3 regions of the Bradyrhizobium sp. Cp5.3 genome follow, and region 2 is predicted to be linked to each of the others. Evidence: predicted binding sites of a transcription regulator. Region 2 holds the regulator's gene; each other region holds the start of a gene.
What was found. Region 2 encodes LexA, which represses DNA repair genes until DNA is damaged. Its sites were predicted from a motif close to TGTTCNNNNTGTGTTCNG; they were not measured.
Positions count from the first base shown of each region.

Region 1 (4,148 bases), on a different contig from region 2:
ACGCTTCGCTGCTCAACATCGAAGGCGGCATCGGCACCGGCGTCGACAACGGATCATGGATCTCGACCTCCTACCTGATCGGCGAGATCATCGTCATTCCGCTGACCGACTACCTGTCGCGGGTGTTCTCCTTCCGCAACATCATGCTGAGCTTCGCGACGCTGTTCGCGGCATTCTCGGTCGCCTGTGCCTTCACCCACGATCTGCCGTCGATGATCGCGATGCGCGGCTTCCAGGGCTTCTTCGGCGGCGTCCTGATCCCGATGGCCTTCACGCTGGTCTTCACCAAGCTGCCGAAGGCCCAGCAGCCGATTGGGCTGGCGATGTTCTCTCTGGCCGTCACCTTTGCCCCGGCGATCGGCCCGACCATCGGCGGCTATCTCACCGAGAATTACGGCTGGCAGACCATCTTCTTCGTCAACGTCGTGCCCACCGCGGTGATGGTGATCACGCTGTTCTTCACGCTGGAGCGCCAGCCGCTGCAGCTCGGGCTGCTGCGTGAGGGCGACTGGTTCGGCATCGCGACCATGGCGGTCGGCCTCGCCTCCCTTCAGGCCGTGCTGGAGGAGGGCAACAAGGACGACTGGTTCGGCTCGCCCTTCATCGTCCGGCTTGCCGTCATCGCGGCGGTCAGCCTGACGCTGTTCATCTATAACGAGCTGGTGGTCGAAAAGCCGCTGCTGCGCCTGCGGCTGCTCACGCAGTGGAATTTCGGCGTCGGCACGATCGCCTCGGTGTTCCTCGGCTTCGCGCTGTTCGGCTCGGTCTATCTCCTGCCCGCCTATCTCGGCCAGGTGCAGGGCTACAATGCCGAGCAGATCGGCAACGTGCTGGCCTGGACCGGTCTGCCGCAGCTTCTGTTGATTCCGCTGGTGCCGAAGCTGATGCAACGGTTCGACACCCGCTACATCGCGGCAGTCGGCCTGCTCTTGTTCGCCGCGAGCTCATTCATGAATATCATGATGTCGCTCGACTATTCCGGCGATCAGTTCTTCGCCCCCAACGTCGTCCGCGCGATTGGCCAGGCGCTGACGCTGGCGCCGCTCTCCGCGCTCAGCCTCGGCAGCGTCGCGCCGCAGGATGCGCCCGCCGCCTCCGGCATTTCCAACATGATGCGCAATCTCGGCGGCGCGATCGGCACCGCCGTGCTCGCAACCATCGTCACCAAGCGCGAGCAGTTCCATTCCAACATCATCGGCCATTCGGTCACGCTCGGCCGCGAGGAGGTTCGCACCCGCATCGCGCAGCTCACCAACTACTTCATGGCGCACGGCGTGCCCGACCCCAACGCCGCGCGCGAGCAGGCGATCATCGCGCTCGGCAAGACCGTCAAGCGTCAGGCGCTGGTGATGGGCTATTCCGACACGTTTGCGGTGATCGGCGTGGTTCTGGTGCTGGCCGCTATCGCCGTGATGCTGATGCGGCGCGTGAAGGGGGCAGCCGGCGGACCGGCGCACTGAGGGCTTCGGTCCTCTCATATCCCTGATTAAACGTTTGCGCGGCCGTCTCACTTGACGGCTGCCTCACTTTGTGTTCCTTATTTGTTCTATCAATTATAGATTGTGGAAGAGGAGCAATTCATGAGCGATGCCCGGGCCGAGACCGTGCCGGCCCAACTCGTGTTCCATGGCGACGACGATACTCCGCATGAATTCATTATTGACCTGTTGCGCCGCGTCTTCGGCAAGTCGGAGAGCGAAGCAGCCTCCGTTGTGGCCGGCATCGAGAAGCATGCGACCGCCGTCTGTGGTCCCTATCCGCCGTCCGTCGCGGGCGCTCTGCTCGAATCTGCGCGGCAGCGTATAGCCTCCGCCGGCCATCCTCTCCTGATCACGAGCGAGACGGCGAGGTCCTGCTGCGAGCTTTGCGGCCAGCCTACCGCGCAATCGGAAGTGCAATTGATGGACCGTACAGTCTGGCTGTGCGCCGATTGCGTGCTTGCGGCAGCAACGGCATCCCAGGAGCTGCCCGAGGAGACGTTCAACTACGCATTCGGCGTCTTGAATTGGCATTTCGCCCACGTCCCGCGCAGCGAGCTCGTGACCACGGTGCGCCAGTTTCCCGGCCACATGCGGGCAGACGTCCAGGCCGCCATCGACAGACTGTTCGCATCACCGGTCCGGCTGTTCGGTCTCGCCGAAGACCGGCGTTACGAAACGCTATCCATGTCGAGATTGATGCAGAACGACAATTTCGCTGTGACGATCGCACCGCTTCAGTACAACGACGTGGACATCGGCGAACGAGCACCGGCCAAGTGCCTTGACAATGGTCTTTGGCTTTGCGCAGCGTCCGGCCTCCGCTACGCGGTGCTTCTGGCCATTCACCGGGAATATAGCCGTGAGATCGGCGTGCGGATCGAGGTCATGGTGCCGGCCGGGGCCGGTGGTGCGGCGCTTGTCCAGCAATGCTTCAGCGCGCTGGAGGACGCAGTGCAGGCCGCGCGCACCTATCGCGGCAAGATCCTCTCGCTCGATACCGATCCCGACTACCGCGGCCGCTCGCGCGCGATTACCGTGCACCGGCTTCCCTCGATCGGGCGTGACGAGGTGATCCTGCCCGAACAAACGTTGCGGCTGCTCGATCGCAACGTGCTGAACTTCGTGGGCACACGAGACATGCTGCGCCACCTCGGGCAGTCGACTCGCAAGGGAATTTTGCTTTACGGACCGCCCGGCACCGGCAAGACCCACACGATCCGCTATCTCGCGACACACTTGCCCGGGCATACGACGCTGATCATCGCCGCGGAGCAAATGGGCCTTCTCGGCGCCTATATGAGACTCGCGCGTTTGCTTCAGCCCTCGATGGTGGTGATCGAGGATGTCGATCTCATTGCCCGCGACCGTGACGACATGGGACCGTGCGAGGAAACCATGCTGAACAAGCTGCTCAATGAGATGGACGGGCTGAAGGAGGATGCGGACATCCTGTTCGTTCTGACCACCAACCGGCCGCGGGACCTCGAGGGCGCGCTCGCGGGTCGTCCGGGTCGCATCGACCAGGCCATCGAAGTTCCGCTTCCCGACGAGAGCGGCCGCAGCAAGCTGGTCCGGCTCTACGGCAAAGGATTGCCGCTCGAGGACGCGATCGTCGCTGAGGCTGCCCGGCGCAGCGAGGGCACGAGCTGTGCGTTCATCAAGGAATTGATGCGGCGGCTGGCGCAGGCCAGCCTCGCGCGCGATGGTGGCAACTCCGTCATCTCCGCCGACATCGACGAGGCACTCGACGACATGCTGTTCTCCGGCGGCCGGCTCAATGCGCGGCTGCTGGGCGGTGCGCAGCGGATGGCGGCGGGGTGAAGCCTGCCGCCATGGCCGTTCAGTCGAGCCTCACGGCGCGCAGGTGAAGCTCGACGCCTCCGTCACCGGGCCGCTCTTGTAGTGCGGCCATGTCGGCCAGCGGCACAGCGGCAGCGCGCGCAGCACTGCGAATGACGGCGCCTCGACCTTCTGCTCGGTGACCTCCAAGTCACCTGGCGCCTTGCCCTTCTCGACCCAGTCGACCAGCACGCTCAACATGTCGACATTGGCCGGCGCGCCGGAGCCGACATGGTCGACGCCCGGTGCGGTGTAGAGCCGCGCGAACTCCGCGGTCTCGGCCTTGCCGAGCTTGCGCTCGACGCTCTCGAAGTAGCGGATGCCGGCATAGGGGCTCTGCGCGTAGTCGGCCATATGCTCGAGCATGATCAGCCGGCTGCCGTGGGCGCGGAAGCGGCTGAGATCGGGATTGGTCGAGTCCATGAGGTTCGAGACCTCGAGCAGCCGCGCCTTGTGCTCCTCTACCTTGTAGGTGGTGACGTCAAGCTTGGGATCGCGCGCGAACACATATTGGATGCCGCCTGCGCCGTAGATCCAGGCGATGCCGTTGTTGGGCACAGGCGGCTGCGCCGGCGGCGCCGTGCCGAGCCACCATGCGACCCAGCCGCCGGTCGAGCCGGCAGCCGGCGTATCCTCGCCCGAAATACCCCAGCCCGGATAGTCGTCGAGACCGTTGGCGAGCGCGAACGGGAATTTGTAGGTCGCATGCAGCGTGTCGATCGCCTTGATCTGCGCGTCAGTCAGGCACTGGTCGCCACTCTGGCCGCTGGCACAGCGCAGCGTCTCGGCCTTGAACGCCGCCTTGCAGGCGACGGGATCCTGCACCAG
Region 1 covers NZ_AUFA01000009.1:115,867-120,014, reverse strand. The annotation lists gene K289_RS0114495 (MDR family MFS transporter) at 1-1,460, shown strand, start outside; gene K289_RS0114490 (ATP-dependent Clp protease adaptor ClpS) at 1,581-3,302, shown strand; gene K289_RS0114485 (tannase/feruloyl esterase family alpha/beta hydrolase) at 3,333-4,148, opposite strand, start outside.
Region 1: K289_RS0114490 (ATP-dependent Clp protease adaptor ClpS) is a predicted target of LexA. The motif match lies at 1,532-1,549, and genes of this name have one in related genera.

Region 2 (4,148 bases):
CGGACGCTCAGGCACGTCCGGTATTCGTCAATCGCCGCGCGCGTGAACTGCTCGACGTCGCCGATAGCGTCGTGCTCGAGGCGGGCGCGCTGAGCGCCGTCAACAGCGAAGACGGCCGCCGTCTGCGGACGCTGATCGGTTCGTGCAGCCTCGACAATCCTGTTCGCATCGGCGGCGAGATGAGCCTGCGCCGGCCGCCCGGCCGCATGCCGCTGCACGTGCAGGTGACGCCGGTCGGCAGCGATTGGACGGAGAGCGCCGTGCCGCTCGCCTCCGGCTGGCGCTCGAGCGCGATGCTGCTCATCACCGACCCCGAGCCCAATGCGCGGGCAAGACTCGAGGCGTTGCGCGAGCGCTACGGCCTCACCCGCGCCGAAGCCGCGTTCGCGCTCGAGATTGTGAAGGGCGACGGCCGCAAGACCACGGCCGAGCGGCTCGGCATCACCGATGGAACCGCACGCAGCCACCTGTCGAGGATTTTTGATAAGACCGGCGTGAGTCGGCAGGCCGAGTTGGTGCGGCTCTTGCTGCAGAAATAGATTTCCCGCCTGGTCAACATCGCAGGGACGTGCGCGTGACCTGCGCTTCCGGAGCCCTTTTGCTTCGGCCCCTCCACTCGGCTAGAACCTTGCCGACCAGTCCTTCGATTTGTAGCGGGAGTTCGCCGTGGCCCTCATGCCGGTTTCCGATGCGCTTGCCGCCGTACTCGCGGGTGCAGAGCCTCTGGCCGAGGAAACGATCGCGCTCGACGATGCCTTCCATCGCGTGCTCGCGCGCGATGTTGCGGCCCGGCGTACGCAGCCGCCGCAGGCGATGTCGGCGATGGACGGCTACGCCGTGCGCGCGAGCGATGTGGCCAATGTCGACACGCAGCTCTCCGTGATCGGCGAGGTCGCCGCGGGCCGGCCGTTCGCGGGGACGGTGGGCGCCGGCGAAGCGGTGCGGATCTTCACCGGTGGCGTCGTTCCCGATGGCGCGGACGCCGTCGTGATCCAGGAGGATACGGTCGCTGAGGGCAAGCGCGTCACGATCAAGGAGGCCGCCATTGCCGGCCGGCACATCCGCCCCGCCGGCGTCGATTTTCGCGAGGGCGACGTGCTGCTGCGGAAGGGAACCCGCCTCACCGAGCGCGACCTCGCGCTCGCCGCCGGCATGAACCATCCCCGCCTTCCCATCCGCCGCCGTCCGAAGGTCGCGATCCTCGCGACCGGCGATGAGCTGGTGATGCCGGGCTCGACGCCCGGGCCCGGCCAGATCGTCTACTCCAACGGCTACGCCCTCCACGCGCTCGCCCGCAGCGAAGGCGCCGAAACGATCGACCTTGGGGTCGTCGCCGATACCCTGGAGGCCACCACTGCCGGTATCCGCCGCGGGCGCGAGAGTGGCGCCGACATCCTGCTGACGACCGGCGGCGCCTCGGTCGGCGACCACGACCTGGTCCAGCAGGCGCTCAAGGCCGAGGGCATCTCGATGTCGTTCTGGAAGATCGCGATGCGGCCGGGCAAGCCGATGATGCACGGTCATCTCGGCGCGATGCGCGTGATCGGCCTGCCCGGCAATCCCGTGTCATCCTACGTTTGCGGCTTCCTGTTCGCGGTGCCGCTGATTCGCGCGCTTGCCGGCCGCGCAGTGATTCACCACCGCCGCGAGCGCGCCGTGCTCGGCCGCGACCTCAGTGCCAACGACATGCGCGAGGACTATCTTCGCGCGCGCCTCGAAGTGCGCGACGACGGCACGCTGGTTGCGCTGCCCGTCAACCATCAGGACTCCTCGCTGCTTGCGAATCTCGCTGCGGCACAGGTACTTCTCGTGCGGCCGCCATTCGCGCCGAAGGCCGACGCCGGCGCGCCTTGCGAGGTGTTGCGGCTGCCCGGTTGAACGCAACGGCGACACGTGTTCCGCGAACTTTGTCGCGTTCACGGTAAATTAAGCAGTTGCGGAACACATATCGAACATATAGTGTCCGTTCATGATTTGTTTCGAGCATCTAGCGGCTTGCCGCTGAATTCAGCGTCTCGGAATCGAACGACATCAACCGGGGGATTTGGTCGAGATGTTAACGCGCAAACAATACGAGCTTCTGCGGTTCATCAGCGAGCGTCTGAAGGAAAGCGGCGTGCCGCCCTCCTTCGACGAGATGAAGGACGCGCTCGACCTGCGCTCGAAGTCCGGTATCCATCGCCTGATCACCGCGCTCGAGGAGCGCGGCTTCATCCGGCGCCTGCCCAATCGCGCCCGCGCCATCGAAGTGATCAAGCTACCGGAGCTCCAGGCTGCCGCCGGAAGCCGGCGCGGCTTCACGCCCAGCGTCATCGAAGGCAATCTCGGCAAGGTGCGTGGCTCCAGTGCACCGGTGGACGAAGGCGAGCGTCCGGTCGCAGTGCCGGTGATGGGCCGCATCGCGGCCGGTACGCCGATCGAGGCCTTGCAGACCCGCAGCCACACCATCAGCGTACCGCCGGACATGCTCGGCTCGGGCGAGCACTACGCGCTCGAAGTGCGCGGCGATTCGATGGTTGAGGCCGGCATCCTCGACGGCGACATGGCGCTGATCCAGCGCAACGAGACCGCCGATACCGGCGACATCGTGGTTGCCCTGATCGACGACGAGGAAGCGACGCTGAAGCGCTTTCGCCGCCGCGGCGCCTCGATCGCGCTCGAGCCCGCCAATGCCGCCTATGAGGTGCGCATCCTGCCGCCGAACCGCGTGAAAATTCAGGGCAAGCTGATCGGTCTGTACCGGAAGTACTGAGCGCATGCGGCGGAGCCGTGAGCCGATGCTCGTCGTGCGGAGCAACTGATCTCCGCCGCGTGTAGTGCGGCGCCGATGAATCCAGGAATGATGTCGACAAGCGCAGCATAAAAGAATTCACAGGAGCGCGCTTTGTTCCAAACGCTCTTGATGAACGTGGAAAAGATAAAGTGATCGGCAGGTCTGCACACAAGTCGCAGATTTGCCCTCAACATCGCATATCATCGTAGCCTTCCTGATAGAGGCCTGGGCCTCCGGGGGCACGGGTCGCTATCTCTGATGAGGAGCACTTGCGATGTGTGACTACAGTCTGCATGCCGTCGCGACCCGTCCCGCCCAGGTCGGTGAGACGATCGTCACGACAACCTTCCGCGGCACCTCGACACGCGGCTTCGCTTCGGAAGCCGATCTCTCGGTCGCGGTCTGCCTGCTGCCGGGGACGGAGCTCGCCTTCGCCGACAATGTCCGCTACGACAATCGCTGGATCTGGACGCGCACCATCAACTCCCGCGTCGGCAAGTTCGGCAAGGTCGATCCGCACATTCCGGACCGCCATCATGATGCGATCGAATTCCCGGACGGCAAGTATGTGCTGGTGACGCAGCTCGTCGAATGCCAGCGCGCAACCGTGCTGCAATTGCCGGTGACCCAGCCGGTCGGTGAGCACAAGCCGCAAGTGGCCGCCGATAGGCCGCAGCCGACCGTGACACGCCTGCCGATCGGCTGACACGATCGATTTCAGTCCTCGGCCTGAAGGTCGGCCTCCGACGGCGTTGCGTCCCTGGAGCGCGGTGTGGCCGGCCGTGGCGCGAGATTTGATTCATAATAACCATCGCCGGCGGCGGCCGGCGACCAGGGGCGGTTTGCGCCCCTCGCCCTCACCGCCTGCACCGCAAAGCCGTCGCCGCGACGCATGAGCGCCAGCCCGCCCTGTCCTGCCAGACGATCCCGGTCGACCACCATCGCCGCGCAATCGGGCGGCGCGGGCCGTGCCGTCACCACCAGCGCGGCCCGGCTGCAATCATCGGACAGCGCGTCGGCGCGCAGCGCCAGGGCGATCAGGCGCCCGTCGGCGAGCGGGGTCACGCATCCGGCCTCGTCGCATGACACGCCGCTGCCGAGCGAGGCGTCACCGGCGCTGCGTGGATCGGCATCGGCCGCAAGCCACTCCTTCGCGAGAAACGCATCCTTGTTCGCCGCGATCAGATGCAGGCGACCGTCGCCGGCGCGCACTGCAATGGTACGCCCGTCGCCGGCGATCAGGATATCCGGCTGGCGCACGGACACCGCCCAGACGATCGCAATGAACAGCACGAGGGCACCGGACCAGCGTAAGGGCGTACGCAGCAGCCCCATCAGGATGATACCGATGCTCGCCGCGACCAATGGCGCGTTG
Region 2 covers NZ_AUFA01000003.1:202,758-206,905, reverse strand. The annotation lists gene K289_RS0106275 (helix-turn-helix transcriptional regulator) at 1-539, shown strand, start outside; gene glp (gephyrin-like molybdotransferase Glp) at 667-1,878, shown strand; gene lexA (transcriptional repressor LexA) at 2,054-2,752, shown strand; gene K289_RS51420 (hypothetical protein) at 3,048-3,479, shown strand; gene K289_RS0106255 (ComEC/Rec2 family competence protein) at 3,491-4,148, opposite strand, start outside.

Region 3 (4,148 bases), on a different contig from region 2:
GTCGGGCGCCGCGTCGGGTCCGAACTCCAGAGGACGAGGCACGAAGGCTGTCTTCATGCCGAATGCGCGAGCCGCCTTCAAATCGTACTTGTGGCAAGCAACCATCAGAATCTGATATGGGCGATAGCCAAGGTAGTCGACGGCGAGTTGATAGACCGCCGGCGCAGGTTTGTAACTCTTGGCCAGTTCCGCCGTCAGCACGGCATCGAACGGCAGGCCGGCATTTTTCACCAGGGCGATCACGCTGGCCATGCCTGCGTTCGACAACGTCGACGTCAGATAATGTCGGCGAAGCCGAGTCAGCCCCTCGATCGCATCCGGCCAGGCGTCAAGCCGCGTCCAGACATTGTTCAGTTCGTCACGCTCGGCCCCATCCAGACGATCGGACAAGCCGTGCGTCTCGACGAGATCGTCCAGCGCCTCCCGGTAGATGCGATCAACCCGCAACCAGCTCCTGCGGCCTGCGATCACCGCGTCCATCGCGGCGCGGTACAGCTCACGCCATTCTGCCGAAAAGGCAGCCCAGTCGATCTCCAATCCCTTCTCGCTGTTGATAGCGGCGCCAGCCCGCAGGATCGGCTCATAGAAATCGACGCAGGTGCCCTGCACATCGAATACCATCGCCTTGACGTTCGCCAGCTGGCCAGGGCCCACCATGACGCGCGCCACCTATTTCGGCAGCAGGTTCTTCAGCTTGTCGGCGTCGCGCGTGTTTATCTTGAAGCCGCCGGGCATCACGATGTCGCCGGGCTTCTGATCCGGCTTGCAGGCCCCGAGCCACTTGGCTTCGATCATCGTGGTGGCATCACGCCCTGCCGCGCCGGCGACGCCACCTTGCGCGTGCGAGGTGCTCTTCACCGTGTAGGCCGAATTGAAATCGCCGGTGATCTCGGCATGCGAGGTCGTGGTCACGCCGGCGACGCTGCACTCGGAATCGCTGACATAGCCCGTCGCCGTCTTCTTGATGTCCTGCTTGGAGCAAATCTGCTTGGCCATCGGGGAGACGTTGTTGCTCATCTCCTTGTCGACGGTCTCGTCGGTGCAGTGCTGCATGGTCATTTCCGGCATCGGCGAGCCGGTCCTGACCATCTTCATCTCCCATAGGCCGGCCTTGCGCGTCGGCAGATCGTCGGCACGGGCCGCGCCGGCCGACAAGGCGAGGCAAACGGCCGAACCGAGCAAAGCAAGTTTGCGCGTCATGCGAGAAGCTCCCGGCAGTATCGTGGCCTTACGAAAGACGCCTCAATAGAGCGTGCGGATCGGCTGCTCGGCCGGGCCATAGGGCACCCAGCGGCAGGAAAACGAGATGTAGCCGCCCTCATAGGCCTGCACGGCGAGGAATTTGACCACCTTGCCGTACCGTGCGCAGTGATCGACCGCGACCTGCCGCGCATCGACCTGGGTCGCCATCGAATAGGCGATGATGCCACCGGTGTCGTTACCCTTGAACGGGGGCACCGGCAGGATGTCGGCGCCCGCCGGCTGGCTCGCCAGCATTCCCGAGATAACCAGGCTGGCAAAAAGGCCCGCGGCCGCAATGATTCGCATTCCCGTCACTCCATTTGGCTGGGGCCAGTTTACGGTGCCTGGACGACGCTGAAAAGAACGGAAGGCCCGTCTGCTGCGCCGTTATTGTCAACTCGTCGACAAGTGTTGCCGTGCTGCACTTGACCTCCTCCGGCCTTCGCGGCACCGTCCGACCCTCCATGCCTATTGGATTGCCCATGCGCGCCCTCTCGACCTCCCTGAAATCGCTCCGCCTTGCCGCGGGGCTTGGCCTCCTGTTCGGGGCGCTGTCGCTCGGCGAGGCCCGGGCCGCCAATCCGCTGGAGCTGAACTTCTGGCTGGACGGGCCGCGCTATGACGGCCGCGTCGCCGATTGCGACAAGGCGCTGCCCACGATTGCCACCCAGTTCTGGGAGAAGGAAAGCTCCTTCTGGAATTCGCCGCTGAAGATCACCGGTTTCGCCGGTGTCCACGAGATCGCCTTCCGTCCCTGGCAGTCCGACAACATTCCGCGCCGCTACTGCACGGGCCAGGCCATGCTGACCGACGGCAAGGCGCGCACGGTGCATTTCTCGATCATCGAGGACGGCGGCTTCGCCGGCTTCGGCCAGGGCGTCGAATGGTGCGTGGTCGGGCTCGACCGCAACTGGGCCTACAATCCGTCCTGCCGCGCGGCAAAGCCCTGATTCGGGCTGGGCGGCGCCTCCGATACGGGCCGCCCCACGAATTTTGTTCTTGAAATGTTCTTGTCGCCTGCTAGGCTTCCTCGCACAGTCTAGTTGAGGGGGCGTCGTCATGTTTCATTCCAGATTGCAGTCGTTTTCCCGCCTGATGATCTCGCTCACGCTGGCCGCCGGGCTGATGTCGCTCGCGGGCGCTGCGATGGCACAGGACAGGCGGCAGAACGCACCCGGCGAATTCGATTTTTACGTATTGTCGCTGTCGTGGTCGCCGTCCTTCTGTGAAGAGGCCGCAGAGCGCGGCCGCGGCGGCGGGCGCTCCCAGATGCAGTGCGACGGCCGGCCCTATTCCTTCGTGGTGCACGGGCTCTGGCCGCAATATGAGAGCGGCTTTCCGGAATACTGCCAGCGGCCGGCGCCGCGACTCAACCGCAGCATCGTCTCCTCGATGCTCGACCTGATGCCGGCGCCCGGCCTGATCTTCAACGAGTGGGACAAGCACGGCACCTGCTCCGGGCTCAGCGACCGCAATTATTTCGAGACAATCCGGAAAGCGCGCGCGGCGATCAAGATTCCGGCCGAGTTTCTCGACCTGTCGCAGGCCAAGACCGTGGCGCCGGCCGAGATCGAGGAAGCCTTCATCAAGGCCAATCCGGGCCTGAGCAATGCGGCGATCTCGGTCACCTGCAACCGGACGCGACTGTCCGAGGTCCGCATCTGCCTCAGCAAGGACCTGCAATTCCGCGCCTGCGAGGAGATCGAGCGCCGCGCCTGCCGCCGCGACCAGGTGACGATGCCGCCGATCCGGGGCGGTTAGGGCCGCGAGATCCGTCATTGCGAGCGCAGCGAAGCAATCCAGACTGCCGCCGCGGATAGATTCTGGATTGCTTCGCTGCGCTCGCAATGACAAGTGGTTGGGGATCGCGCAAGACAAAGTAGCCCCTGCCCCATGAACTACCGCCACGCCTTTCACGCCGGCAACTTTGCCGATGTCATCAAGCACATCGTGCTGGCGCGCATCCTCACTTATCTGCAGGAGAAGCCGGGCGCGTTCCGCGTCATCGACACCCATGCGGGCGCCGGCCTCTACGATCTCGAAAGCGATGAAGCGCGCCGCGGCGGCGAATGGCTGACGGGCATCGCGCGGCTGCTGCAGGCGCGGCTTTCGAACGAGACCGCGGCGCTGACGAAGCCCTATCTCGACATCGTCCGCGCTTTCAATCCAAAGGGCGAGCTCAAGGCCTATCCGGGCTCGCCGCTGATCGCGCGCGGCCTGTTACGCCCGCAGGATCGCCTCGTCGCCTGCGAGCTCGAGCCGAAGGCGCGCAAGGCGCTGATCGATGTGCTGCGGCGCGACGAACAGGCCCGCGTGGTCGATCTCGACGGCTGGGTGGCGCTGCCTGCCTTCGTGCCACCGAAGGAGCGGCGCGGGCTCGTGCTGATCGATCCGCCCTTCGAGGCAAAGGACGAGTTCGAACGGCTGGGCGAAGCCTTCTCGGCAGCCTTCGCGAAGTGGCCGACCGGTATCTATGTAATCTGGTATCCGGCCAAGAGCCGGCGTGCCACCGACGCACTGGCGCGGCTCGTCGCGCAGGCCGCGGCCGCAGCGAAGCCGAGTGGAAAATGCCTGCGGCTCGAATTCAGCGTCGCGCCGCAAGTCGACGGCGCACTCACCACTACCGGGCTCCTGATCGTCAATCCTCCCTACACGTTGCAAAGCGAGCTCAGGACGATTTTACCCGAGCTGGAGAAGCCGCTCGGCCAAGGCGGCGCCGCGCGCTTCCGCCTCGAGGTGCCGAAGCCGTAAAGCTCCGGCATCCTTGGGAAAAATATGCATGAATGGTAGTCAATATGCAGAGAACCGTATTATGCTGTGTTCGTGACTGGCTTTACGTTCCGCTTCCGCGAATGGTTGCGGCGGAGTGAAGGCCTAAGAAAGATCCGACCGGGCAGAAGTGTCCG
Region 3 covers NZ_AUFA01000008.1:152,095-156,242, forward strand. The annotation lists gene K289_RS0112935 (haloacid dehalogenase type II) at 1-669, opposite strand, end outside; gene K289_RS0112940 (DUF3617 family protein) at 670-1,200, opposite strand; gene K289_RS0112945 (hypothetical protein) at 1,243-1,548, opposite strand; gene K289_RS0112950 (hypothetical protein) at 1,725-2,192, shown strand; gene K289_RS0112955 (ribonuclease T2) at 2,302-3,003, shown strand; gene K289_RS0112960 (23S rRNA (adenine(2030)-N(6))-methyltransferase RlmJ) at 3,136-3,993, shown strand.
Region 3: K289_RS0112955 (ribonuclease T2) is a predicted target of LexA. The motif match lies at 2,237-2,254, and genes of this name have one in related genera.